DNA from 2 places in the Leuconostoc sp. C5 genome. Region 1 is predicted to be linked to the other one. Evidence: a T-box and tRNA genes for the amino acid it is inferred to sense, from the RefSeq annotation. Region 1 holds a T-box; the other holds one or more tRNA genes.
The links. The T-box of region 1 lies ahead of thrS (threonine--tRNA ligase). A T-box ahead of a tRNA ligase gene usually reads a tRNA of that ligase, here a tRNA-Thr.

Region 1 (6,676 bases):
CCGAACGGGGATTTTCCGTTTCAGCCGTTGTCATGCCAATAAATTCCATGCCGACAAATGCAAACATGACCATTTGAAAGGCATTAATAAAATTACCAACCCCGTTAGGAAATAACTCAAAGTGATGCCAAACATTACTAAAAGCAACTTTTCCAACTGGTGTTTCAAATCCTGTCAAAGCCATGATAATACCTGTCACAATCAATGATAGGATGGCTACAATCTTTATCATGGCAAACCAGAATTCAGTTTCACCATAAAGTGCTACGGCAATTAAGTTGATCGACGTTAGCAAAATAAGCATGACGATTTGAATCAACCAACTTGGTAAATCCGGCAGCCAAAACTGAATATATTTTGCCACTGCAGTCAGCTCTGCCATCCCCATAAATACAACAGTTAACCAATATGACCAACGTGCAAAGAATCCGGCACGGTTACCTAAAAATTTAGTGATGAAAGAAATAAAGGTATGTTGACTGGGATCAGCATACAGCAGTTCACCAATGGCACGCATTACAACAAACATAAACATTCCAATAACTAAGTAAACCAATAAAATGGACGGTCCAGCAAAATGGATTGAATTTCCTGCTCCCATGAATAGACCAGTACCAATTGTTCCACCAATAGCTATTAACTGAACGTGTCGGTTTTGTAAACCTCGTTTCGGAAGATTACTGTCGCCTTTTGAATCGGACATAATAATATAAATTTCCCTTTCCTATTGCAAAGCACCCCTCGATCATCTCAGGGTGCTTTGACTTTTCATACATACATGATCTAGTATGCTGATTTTTTTCTAAAAATAAACAACGCTATTTTGTTCATTCGGTTTCACGTGAGTAATTAGAAACATCAGACAAAATCAAATATTGGAATTCATCGTATGACATTGTAACTGTTTTTGTATCACCATACTTACGAACAGTAACCGTGTTACTATCTACCTCTGAATCGCCTAGTACCAAAGTATATGGAATTTTGTTCGTTTGCGCTTCACGAATGAGGTAGCCCATCTTAGCGTCTTTTGTTTCAACATTAGCGCGCAATCCAGCATCCTGTAACTTCTGCTGTACAGCGTTCGCATAATTACCATGAGCACCTAAATTAACAGGGATGATTTGTACTTGTAAAGGTGACAACCATGTTGGGAAAGCACCCTTGTACATTTCAATCAAGTAGGCTGTGAAACGTTCCATCGTACCAACAATACCACGATGTAACATCACTGGACGATGATTATCCAGACCATCACGACCAATATATTTCAAGTCAAATCGTTCTGGCAACAAGAAGTCTAATTGGATAGTTGACAATGTTTCTTCATTACCTAAGGCAGTCTTTGTTTGAACGTCTAACTTTGGACCATAGAAAGCAGCTTCACCTTCAGCCTCGAAATAATCAAGACCGAGATCATCCATTGCTGTTTTCAATTGCTTTTGTGACTTTTCCCACATTTCATCATCATCAAAATACTTTTCTGTATTTTTGGGATCACGATAAGACAAACGGAAACGATAATCTTTAATGTTGAAGTCACGATAGACACCCATCATCATTGTTAGAATAGACTTAAACTCTTCTTCTAACTTTTCTGGTTCAACGAATGTATGACCATCGTTCAATGTCATCTCACGAACACGAGATAACCCTGTCAAAGCACCAGATTTTTCATAACGATGCATCATTCCTAATTCAGCAATACGCATTGGTAATTCACGGTATGAACGTGGCTTATGATTAAATACCATGATATGTGATGGACAATTCATTGGACGTAATTCCAAAAATTCGCCATCCCCCATATCCATTGGTGGGAACATATCTTCACGATAATGGTCCCAGTGACCAGATGTCTTATATAAGTTCAAATTAGACAATACTGGTGTGTAAACGTGCTGGTAGCCATTTGACAGCTCTTTATCTGTAATATATCTTTCAACTTGGCGACGAATTGTTGCACCATTTGGCAGCCAAACTGGTAATCCTGAACCAACCTCCTGGCTAGTAAAGAATAGATCAAGATCACGTCCAATGACACGATGATCACGTTCCTTAGCTTCTTCACGACGAGCAATTTCTGCTTCAACGTCAGCTGCTTTCCAAAAGGCCGTTCCATATACTCGTTGCATCATTGGGTTGCTTGAATCTCCACGCCAGTAAGCGCCAGCCACTGAAGTAAGCTTAAAATGCTTAATCCAACCCGTTGATGGTACCAGACCACCCTTATCAAGCTCAATATGATCTCCTTGAACAGCAATTGTGATCTTTTCATCGACTGGTAGATCATTTACTAACTCAACTTTATATGGATCATCAGCAAATATTTCTAATGCTTCATCACGTGTGATTTCGCGAGAAAGAATTGGTAGATCCTCTTTCACAATTTTGTGCATAATCGCCTCGATTTCAGGGAAATCTTCGATTGACACTTGATTGCCAGCCCCATTATCTGTGTCGTAATAGAAGCCATTTTCAATAAAAGGACCAACTCCAAAATGAATGTTAGCAAATTTTGGAATTCGCTTTAATGCTTGTGCTAATAAATGAGATGCTGAGTGACGAAGTAGATCTAATGCTTCGCTATCTGATGTAGTGATTAGTTGAAAATCGCCACTTTCAGTAATAACATCGTTCATGCCAATGTATGAACCATTTATTTTTCCTGACACTGACTTCTTTGCCAATGACTTTGAAATACTTTCGGCAACCCCAATTGGCTTAATCCCTTCATCAAACTTTTTAATAGCGCCATCTGGGAATGTAAGACTGATTTCTGCCATGCTATTTTCCTTTCAAATTCCATTCTAGTATTTTACATTAATAAAACAAAAACGTCCCTTCAGATCCTTATTAGATCTAAAGGGACGTTTTACCGCGGTACCACCCAAGTTTAAAACAGGAAAAATTCCTATTTCTCTCAAATGATATATAACGGTATCACCCGGGCAACTTTTCATTTAAAACTACTAAATCACCACTCAAAGGTAGTCTCTTATGTATGCACTGCTCATTTTCACCAAACATGAACTCTCTTTAAGTACATGACAATCGAGTTGTCCTTATCAATGTTTCTGAGAAACATCATAACATTTTTTTTGCTGTGTTGCAATTATTTTTTTAAATCTGCTAATACAATCTTTAGCGCTTCTAATGCCTCGGCATCATGATCTAAAATACCATTATCAAAAACATTTTGTAGTGCAGCAATTTGATTTTTTGTAAGTGCCATTTTTATTATTCTCCTGTTTGCTTAATCATTTAATTCTACTCAAAAAATATAATCATACTACTTAGTTTGAAACTAATGCTAACTTTCTATCCCAGAGCTACCATCTGAAATATTGACGTGTCTTGGCCGTGATCCGTCTGCTGGTCCAATGTAACCGCCTGCTTCCAAATCATCAATTAATCGAGCGGCTCGATTATAACCAATCCTGAAACGACGTTGTAACAGTGATGTTGAGGCTTTTTGTTGTTCGATAACAAATTGCAAAGCTTCTTGGAATAACTCATCATCACTATTTCCATCAGCATTTTCCGAATTATCTTGAGCAATTTCTTCATCTGTAACAGTCATTGCATCGGAATACTGAACCTCTTGTTGTGACTTAACAAATTCAACAATATTAGTCACATCAGTGTTACTAATAAATGCACCTTGAACACGTTGTGTCGGCTTACCGGGCGGTGCAAAAATCATATCCCCTTTTCCGAGCAGCTTCTCAGCACCATTACTGTCCAGAATAGTGCGCGAATCAATTCCAGAAGCTGTTCTAAAAGCAATTCTACCAGGAATATTACTTTTTATGGTACCGTTAATCACTTTAACGTCAGGTCGCTGTGTGGCCAAAATCATGTGAATACCGGCTGCACGAGCTTTAGCACCAAGGCGCGCGATAGAAACTTCAATTTCATTACCCACCGTACTCATTAGGTCAGCGAATTCATCTACAATAGCAACAATATATGGCATTGGTTGCATAATTGGCTGATCTGTTTCCTTAGCTTCAGCATTCTGCTTTTCAACCGCCGCATTATATTCACCAATATTACGTTTTCCAAATTGAGCTAAAAGCTTGTAACGATTTTCCATCTCGTCAACAACTTTTTGCAAAGACTTCGCTGCTTTACGGGGCTCCGAAACAACTGGTGTCAGCAAGTGTGGTATCCCGTTATAAATAGATAACTCAACAACTTTTGGATCAACCATCATTAATTTAACTTCATTAGGTTTTGCACGCAAAAGGATAGATACAATAATACCATTAAGCCCTACTGATTTTCCAGATCCAGTAGATCCAGCAATAAGCAAATGAGGCATAGCCGATAAGTCTGCCATGATAATATTTCCTGTTACATCTCGGCCAAGTGGCACATTGAGTGGATTATCATCAAATGGCGCATTCTCAATCATGTCTCGGAATCCAACAGTTGCCTGAGTATCATTAGGAACCTCTATACCAACATAGGGTTTACCGGGGATTGGCGCCTCAATTCGTATTGATTTTGCAGCTAATGCCAATGCTAAATCATCCGATAGATTAGCAATTCGATTTACTTTAACGCCTTGCCCTGGTTTCAACTCATATTGAGTTACCGTAGGTCCTAATGAGACACTGGTCACTTCCGCCTCAACACCAAAGCTTTGCAGCGTATCATGGACAAGACGCGATTTGTCGGTTAAACCTTTAAACTCTTTTGTTTGGTCTGTAGGCGCTAACTGCGTTAATAGGTCAGCAGTTGGTAACTGGTAATCCGGATTTTCTTTTTCCAACATATCTGTAGAAACTTCGCTATCACTAACAGAAGTCTTTTCGGCCTGATCTTTGGAAGACTTTTTTGTTGGTTGAGGCGCTATAGGACCATTCCATTTAATTTCAGGCTCATTGAAATTTTCATGAACACTAGGTGGATTGACGTCTTTTTCTATTTTTGGGAGAACATCGGTTGACAAACTATCATCTCGGCTCACACCTAATGGATCATCTCCATAATCAGTAATATCTTTCTTGTGTCTATCACGTTTGAAAAGCGATTGTCGGGTTGGCTTTTCATTAGCTCGTTTTTCCTGAATATGAGTAACCCCTTCATGAGCTTTTTCAACACCTTGCTGAACAATGTCACGAGCTGGAATACGGAAAAAGATTGCAATACCACTGAATAATAAGATTATTGTTACAATCCACGTGCCAATGCTAGACATTAACATAAACAGTAGATGATATAATGCCGCGCCGATTATACCACCGCCAACCGGTGTGTTTGCTGATTGATTGACAAAATCTTGACCAATTAACCGCACCACTTCGCCAACATATCCATCTGCATTTTTTAGTGTGTATTCAAAAAATAACAATGATGAAATTGTCTCAATAGCAATGAACATCATAAAAGCGCCAACCCAAAAATGAGTTGCTATTTTAGGTGTTTTTCGAGTAATAAAATAGTACCCTAAAAATAATGTCATAGGTATTAAAATCACAAGATACATATTTCCAAAGAAAAAACGAAAAATGTCAGCGATAAATACCCCTAATATGCCAAGCTTAAATATACCTAGTATACCTAAGACAATACCACCCAAGAAGCATAGGTTTTGAACTAAAGGGTTCTTTTTTTTACTCTTTTTACCACGTGTTGTACGCCGTCTTTGTGTAGTCTTTCTTGTCGCCAAAGTTCCACCTCTTAGTCAGTTCATTCTAACACTTTATTTTATCATTTTTGAAACTCGAACAAATGTTCACATCAAATTCTTAAGCTTTGCTTAACTCTATTTCAAAAATTTAATTTTTAAACACAAAAAAACGCAACCAGAGTTGCGCTTTTTAGTAGCTCGTGAGAGAATCGAACTCTCGATTCCGCCGTGAAAGGGCAGCGTCTTAGCCACTTGACCAACGAGCCATGGTCAATAGTTGTTCGTTGTAACGAAACAACTATATTAGTTTATCAGGGAAATTTATATCTGTCAACTGTTTATTTCAGTTTGTCTTGCTCGTATGTGTGAGTTGTTTCTAAATTTGAAAAAGATTGCTGGCGCAATGCTTCATAAAGCACAATTGCGACAGTATTCGATAAATTCAACGAACGAACATGTGAATCATCCTGTGGGATACGAATAGCCTTCTCCGGATTTTGACGCATAAATACTTCTGGTAACCCTGTGGTTTCTTTTCCAAATAAGAAGTAATTGTCAGTATCATTTTGTGCGTAATTAGGCTGTGTATAGTCTTGGTTAGCAAATTTAGAAACCAAGTATAAGTTGTCTGTTTCTGCTAAAGTGTCTAGAAAATCAGGCAAGCTTGGGTGTTTCACCAACTTTACATGATCCCAATAATCTAACCCGGCACGTTTAACGTGTTTGTCATCAAGTTCAAACCCCAACGGTTCAATTAAATGTAAGACTGCATCAGTTCCAGCAGTCGTACGAGCAATATTTCCCGTATTAGCAGGCATTAAGGGTTCAAATAAAACAATATGATTCGTCATTTTTCAGCTACTTCCTCTACTTCAAATAAATCTGAGTTTGCACGCCACCAATCATAGATGTGTGTAACAAACACTTTAGCTACAGCATATGATGGCACCGCTAACACAATACCTAATACACCAAAAATATGTCCACTGCTCAATAACACAACGATAACAGTAACAGGGTGAATTGATAACGCCT
Region 2 (6,676 bases), 270 kb from region 1:
GTTGTTGAATTTCTAAAAGCGCCAAAGAAGTTTGTGAACTTAGGGGCCCGCATACCAAAGGGTGTATTGCTAGAGGGACCTCCCGGAACAGGTAAAACGCTTTTGGCCAAAGCTGTTGCTGGTGAAGCTAGCGTACCATTTTTCTCAATGTCAGGATCAGATTTCGTAGAAATGTTCGTTGGTGTTGGTGCATCCCGTGTTCGTGACTTATTTGAAAATGCTAAGAAATCTGCGCCAGCCATTATCTTCATTGATGAAATTGATGCAGTTGGCCGTCGTCGAGGAACAGGCATGGGCGGTGGTAATGATGAGCGTGAGCAGACTTTGAACCAAATTTTGATAGAAATGGACGGTTTCGAAGGTTCTGAAGGTGTTATTATTTTAGCATCTACTAACCGTTCTGATGTCTTAGATCCAGCGTTGCTTCGTTCAGGTCGTTTCGATCGTAAGATTTTAGTTGGAGCGCCGGATGTTAAAGGACGTGAAGCAATCTTAAACGTCCATGCAAAGAACAAGCCATTGGCAGACAATGTTGATTTGAAAGCTATTGCTCAGCAAACTCCAGGGTATGTTGGAGCGGATTTGGAAAACTTGTTAAATGAAGCGGCATTACTTGCTGCCCGTCGAAACAAGTCCAAAGTTGATGCTGCAGATATTGATGAGGCTGAAGATCGTATTTTCCAAGGTCCAGCCAAGACAAACCATAACATGTCTGAATCAGAGCGTCGTACAACTGCCTATCATGAAGCTGGTCATGCGTTAGTAGGATTAGTTCGTTCAGAAGCTTCAGTCGTTCGAAAAGTTACTATTGTTCCGCGTGGTCGCATTGGTGGTTATGCCTTAATGACGCCTAAGAATGATCGATATAACTTAAAATATTCAGAGGCTAAGGAGCAACTGGCAGGTTTGATGGGTGGTCGTGCCTCAGAAATATTTATGTTTAACGAAGCTAGTTCAGGCGCGTCAAATGATTTCCAACAAGCAACTGGTTTGGCTCGTCAAATGGTTACGGCTTTCGGAATGTCTGATAAGTTAGGCATGGTTCAACTTGAAGGTAATGCTAGCGTTGGCTATGCTGATCAAGCTGGTAACCGTGCATACTCTGAAGAAACAGCTCGTTTGATTGACGAGGAAGTACGTCGTTTGGCACGTGAAGCATTTGATGATGCTATTGCTATATTGCGCGACAATAAAGACAAATTGACAGCAATTGCTGAGGCTCTACTTGAAGTTGAAACATTAGATGAAAAGCAAATCAAGGATATTTATCTAACAGGAACCTTTACTCGTAAGGATATCCAAGATGATACAGAGCTTGCAAAAGCAAAGTCGTTTGAAGAAGCAAAAGCTGCTGCTGATGCTAAGGATTCACAAGCTGAACAACGCTTTGAAAAACAAGATGAAGAAAAGTCATCTGACGATCACTCAGAGTCCAAAAATGAGGATACTGATTCAACAGATAAGTCAGAAACAGATGACAATAATACAGAAAATAAGTAAAATAGAAGTTGACGGTGACGTCGACTTTTTATTTTGTCATGTGTTTAGCAAATACAAAAGTAATAAACTGTTAAATAAAAAAATATTAAATTAAACATAGGGAAAATTATGGCAGATCAATTTATCAAAGCAATTACTAAAAACAAGTATTTTCGTACGTTTGCCATAAATGGGACCAATCTCGTCCATCAGGCAGCGCAAATCCACGAAACATCGCGTATTGCTGCTGTTGTTCTTGGACGTGGTTTGTTGGCCACGACCTTGACAGCTCAGGCCGTTTTGAAAGGTGAAGAAACCTTATCAACAAAAATTAATGGACGCGGACCAATTGGCAATGTTGTAGTAGAATCTGATGCTAAAGGAAGTGTGCGTGGCTACGTAACCAACCCTAACCTTGAGACACTTATAAATGAAGCGGGACAGCTTGATGTGGCTAAAGCTGTTGGAAAAAATGGCTTTCTACAGGTTACAAAGTTTGCTCCCTATTCTGATCCTTACATAGGTCAGAGTCAATTGGTTAGCGGAGAAATTGGGGACGATTTTACATATTACTTAGCACAATCAGAGCAAACACCATCGGTTATAGGTGTTTCCGTTTATATGAACAGTGATGATACGGTTGCTGGAGCAGGTGGCTTTCTTGTTCAGGCGCTACCTGACGCTACTGATGAAGCAATTGATCAACTTGAGGTAGCTCTAAAAAATATGAAACCACTTTCTGAAATGATTCAAGAAAGATATACGCCATTAGAAGTGCTTGAAGAAATTTTTGGGAAAGGTGAAGTTGAGATCCTTCAAACAGCTGGCATCGGTTTGGCCGCAGAGCCATCCAAAGACGCTTATGCTAAAATGTTGCTCACACTTCCAGCATCTGAAATTCAGGCAATGATCAAAGAAGACCATGGCGCTGAAATTGTGGGAAAGTTCTCCGGAAAGCGTTACTTTTTCACAGAGGAACAATTATCCGAAATTTTGAAGCAGATTGAAAAAAATAACGAGTGACTTTGAGATTATTGTTTTTTTTTGGTATGATATTTAGTTAGTAGGCGTGTATTTAAAAAACGCGCAATAGGGAAGGATTTTATACAAATGGCTGAAGAAAAAGCCCTTAATGATCAAATGCTAGCGCGTCGACAAAAGTTGGCAACAATCGTTAGTGATTTACACTTAGACCCATTCGGTAAGCGATTTGAACGTACAGCAAAAGCGCAAGAACTGCATAATCTATATGATGCCAGCTCTTTAGAAGAGTTAGAGAATGCAAAACATGAAGTTGTTATTGCAGGTCGTATGGTTGCAAAGCGTGGCGCAGGTAAAGTTATTTTCGCTGATTTTCGTGATGTTTCTGGAAAAATTCAGGTTTATGCAAGACGTGATGATTTAGCAGATAATTATCCGATTATTAAAAGAGCAGATTTGGGTGACTTCCTTGGAATCAAGGGAATTATGATGAAGACTGAAGCTGGTGAATTAACAGTTTTGGCTACAGAATTAACACATTTATCTAAGGCTCTTCGTCCAATGCCTGATAAGTTCCATGGTATTTCTGATGTTGAAACACGGTATCGTAAGCGTTACTTGGATTTGATTGCCAATGAAGATTCTTTCAAAAAGTTCCAAGAACGCTCACATATCATTTCTGCTATTCGTGCATATATGGATAGAAATGATTTCCTTGAGGTTGAAACGCCAATTTTGCAAACTGAAGCCGGTGGTGCTGCAGCCCGTCCATTTATCACACATCATAATGCTTTGAATATTGATATGTACATGCGTATCGCAACAGAATTGTACTTAAAGCGTTTGGTTGTGGGTGGCATGGAACGTGTATATGAAATTGGCCGTATTTTCCGTAATGAGGGTATGGATCCAAAGCACAATCCTGAGTTTACAACAATGGAGTCATATGCAGCTTATATGGACTTTACAGATGTTATGGACGAAACTGAAGGTATTTTCAAAGCTGCCGCTTCTGTCGTCTCAGATGACTTGAAAATTACTTATCAGGGAACTGAAATTGATCTTGGTACAAAGTTTGCGCGCAAGCATTTAGTTGACTTGATTAAAGAACAAACTGGTATTGATTTTTGGCAGGAAATGTCTGTTGAGGATGCGCAAAAATTAGCAGATGATAAGCATGTTAAGTATGAAAAATACTGGGGTGTTGGTCACATTATCAACGCATTCTTTGAAGAGTTCGTTGAGGACACTTTGGTACAACCAACATTTGTTTATGGACACCCAGTTGAAGTGTCACCACTCGCTAAGAAAAATACCGATGATCCTCGTTTTACTGATCGTTTTGAATTGTTTATTATGGGTAGTGAGTATGCGAATGCCTTTACTGAGTTAAACGATCCTATTGACCAACGTGCACGTTTTGAGGCTCAAGCGGCTGAACGTGAGAATGGTAATGACGAAGCTGAAGGCATTGATGAAGACTTCATAGAAGCTTTGGAATATGGTATGCCACCTACAGGTGGACTTGGTGTTGGTATTGATCGTTTGGTCATGTTATTGACTGATTCTGACACAATTCGTGACGTTGTGTTGTTCCCAACAATGCGTCCAGAATAATAAATCATTGACAAGTCGTTACACAATTAGTTATAATAATATAGTTGTGTTAGCGACATTATTCCGACTTAGCTCAGTTGGTAGAGCACCTGACTGTTAATCAGGTTGTCGCCGGTTCGAGCCCGGCAGTCGGAGTTTTATGAGAAGCAAATCATCTTGATTTGCTTCTTTTTTATGTGATAAACTGTTGACAGATTTTCTCACTCATGGCATAATAATATAGTTGTGTTAGCAACGTCATTCCGACTTAGCTCAGTTGGTAGAGCACCTGACTGTTAATCAGGTTGTCGCCGGTTCGAGCCCGGCAGTCGGAGTTTCGCCGACGTAGCTCAGTTGGTAGAGCACGGGTATCGTAAACCTGGGGTCGGAGGTTCGAATCCTCTCGTCGGCACTATTATGCATATCTTGCAAAGCAAATCATCTGAGGTTTGCTTATTTTTTTACAATGAAAAGGACGCAATTGAAAAACATGATTGTACTATTCAATAAACCGTACAATGTTTTAACTAAGTTTACTGATGCTGAAGGGCGACCAACTTTGGCTGACTACATTGATATTCCACGGGTTTATGCCGCTGGTCGTTTGGACATGGACAGTGAGGGCCTATTATTGCTGACTGATAGCGGTAAACTGAATCATGAATTGACTGATCCTGATAATAAAGCCTATAAAACTTATGTTGTTCAAGTAGAAGGGGTCCCAACAAAGTCACAACTAAAGCAACTTGAGCAAGGTGTGGCGTTAAAAGATGGGTTAACTTTACCAGCTAAAGTCAAACGTATTCCTTACCCAAAATGGTTATGGGAACGAGAGAAGCCAATCCGTATTCGTAAAAACCAGCCAACGAGTTTTATTCAATTAAAAATAAAAGAGGGCCGTAATCGGCAAGTACGCCGTATGACAGCAGCTGTTGGTATTCCAACGCTACGCTTGATACGGACACATATTGGTGAATATCATATTGCCGACTTAAAACCAGGACAATATCGAATTGTGAAGTAATGATTTTGTGGTGCAAAAGCATCATAAACGGTTATAATAGTAAAAGATGTAAATTAAAAGAGGTGACCTCATGGGACGTAAATGGGAAAACATTAAAATGAAGAAGGCGCAGACTGATGGTGCTGCCGCTAAAGTTAACAGTAAGTATGGCATTGAAATTTATGCTGCAGCGAAGCAAGGTGGCAGTCCAGACCCTGAGGCTAATTCAACATTAAAGTTTGTTATTGAACGTGCTAAGCAAGCACAAGTGCCAAAGCACGTTATTGAACGTGCCATTGAAAAGGCAAAGGGTTCAGGGGATGAAACCTTTATCGAGGGACGTTACGAGGGATTTGGACCAAACGGTTCATTGATTATTGTAGATACGTTGACATCAAACGTTAATCGTACAGCTACAAATGTGCGCACAGCTTTCAATAAAAATGGTGGAACTTACGGTGCTGCTGGCTCTGTTAGTTATTTATTCGATGAAACAGGCGTGATTGTTTTTGAGGGTGAAGATGCCGATGCTACGTTGGAAACACTGCTAGACGCTGAAGTTGATGTTCGTGACGCCGAACAACAAGATGATCATATTGTTGTTTATACAGAACCAACTGCTTTGCATCAAGCAATTGCTGCTCTGCGTGAAAGTGGTGTGAGCGATTTCTCAACTACGGAAATCAGCATGTTGCCACAATCAGAAATGACACTGGCAGGCGAAGACTTAGAAATTTTCGAAAAGTTAATTGATGTATTAGAATCTGACGATGATGTTCAAAAAGTTTATCATAACGTTGAATTATAATAATAAATAAAAAACGCAATGGCATTCATTGCGTTTTTTATTTGTGAATTAATTTTGTGCAAAATGCCGGTTCGCAAGAGAAGCAATATATTTGGAAAAATCAATATGTTCATTAAAAGGTTGGACAACATCAAAGATTTCGCCACCTGCCTGTTTGAAAATATCATGATTTTCAACGTGAATTTCTTCGATGGTTTCCAAGCAGTCGGCTACGAATGCTGGAGTTGCTACTAGGACACGTTTGATACCTTGGCTGGGCAGTGACATTAGTGTATCACTTAAGTATGGTTTGACCCACTCAGTTGGCCCAAATCGTGATTGGAAAACCTGGTGAGTATTATCAGGTGTTAACGGCCCAACGCGCTCTAAAACGCCTTGTGTGGTTGCTGTACAGTGGTCAACATAAGGGTCACCACGACGAACATATGATTCGGGAACACCATGATAACTAATGATTAAACGATCATAATCGTTTTTAGCCCACGCCTCGCGAATGTCTCTAGCTAATAAATCCAAATAGGCTTCATCGTTGTAAAATGACTTAACAATGTTAATGTTTTTGTCGGCCTTATGGACTTGATCAATGACTGATTGTGTTGATGTAACAGAATATTGGGGAAACAGTGGCAATACAACAATGTCGTCAGCGCCCGCCAGACGCATTTCTTTCAGTGTTTCTGCAATGTTAGGCTTACGATAAGTCATTGCACAACGAACAATCCAGTTTGGTTGTAATTGCTGTACTTGCTCAACTTGTTTTTTCGCATAGACCATTAATGGCGAACCGTCTTTTCGCCAAATTTTTTGGT

Region 2: it has a tRNA-Thr gene. The T-box ahead of thrS (threonine--tRNA ligase) is inferred to sense a tRNA for this amino acid. The anticodon was not compared.

The regions. Positions count from the first base shown of each region.
Region 1 covers NZ_CP134351.1:626,437-633,112, reverse strand. The annotation lists gene RHP56_RS03280 (amino acid permease) at 1-703, opposite strand, end outside; gene thrS (threonine--tRNA ligase) at 828-2,786, opposite strand; T-box leader at 2,864-3,081, opposite strand; gene RHP56_RS03270 (FtsK/SpoIIIE family DNA translocase) at 3,314-5,680, opposite strand; tRNA gene RHP56_RS03265 (tRNA-Glu) at 5,836-5,907, opposite strand; gene RHP56_RS03260 (tRNA (cytidine(34)-2'-O)-methyltransferase) at 5,980-6,492, opposite strand; gene RHP56_RS03255 (AI-2E family transporter) at 6,489-6,676, opposite strand, start outside.
Region 2 covers NZ_CP134351.1:361,157-367,832, forward strand. The annotation lists gene ftsH (ATP-dependent zinc metalloprotease FtsH) at 1-1,500, shown strand, start outside; gene hslO (Hsp33 family molecular chaperone HslO) at 1,609-2,502, shown strand; gene lysS (lysine--tRNA ligase) at 2,590-4,077, shown strand; tRNA gene RHP56_RS02010 (tRNA-Asn) at 4,140-4,212, shown strand; tRNA gene RHP56_RS02015 (tRNA-Asn) at 4,319-4,391, shown strand; tRNA gene RHP56_RS02020 (tRNA-Thr) at 4,396-4,468, shown strand; gene RHP56_RS02025 (rRNA large subunit pseudouridine synthase E) at 4,547-5,080, shown strand; gene RHP56_RS02030 (YebC/PmpR family DNA-binding transcriptional regulator) at 5,151-5,867, shown strand; gene hemH (ferrochelatase) at 5,916-6,676, opposite strand, start outside.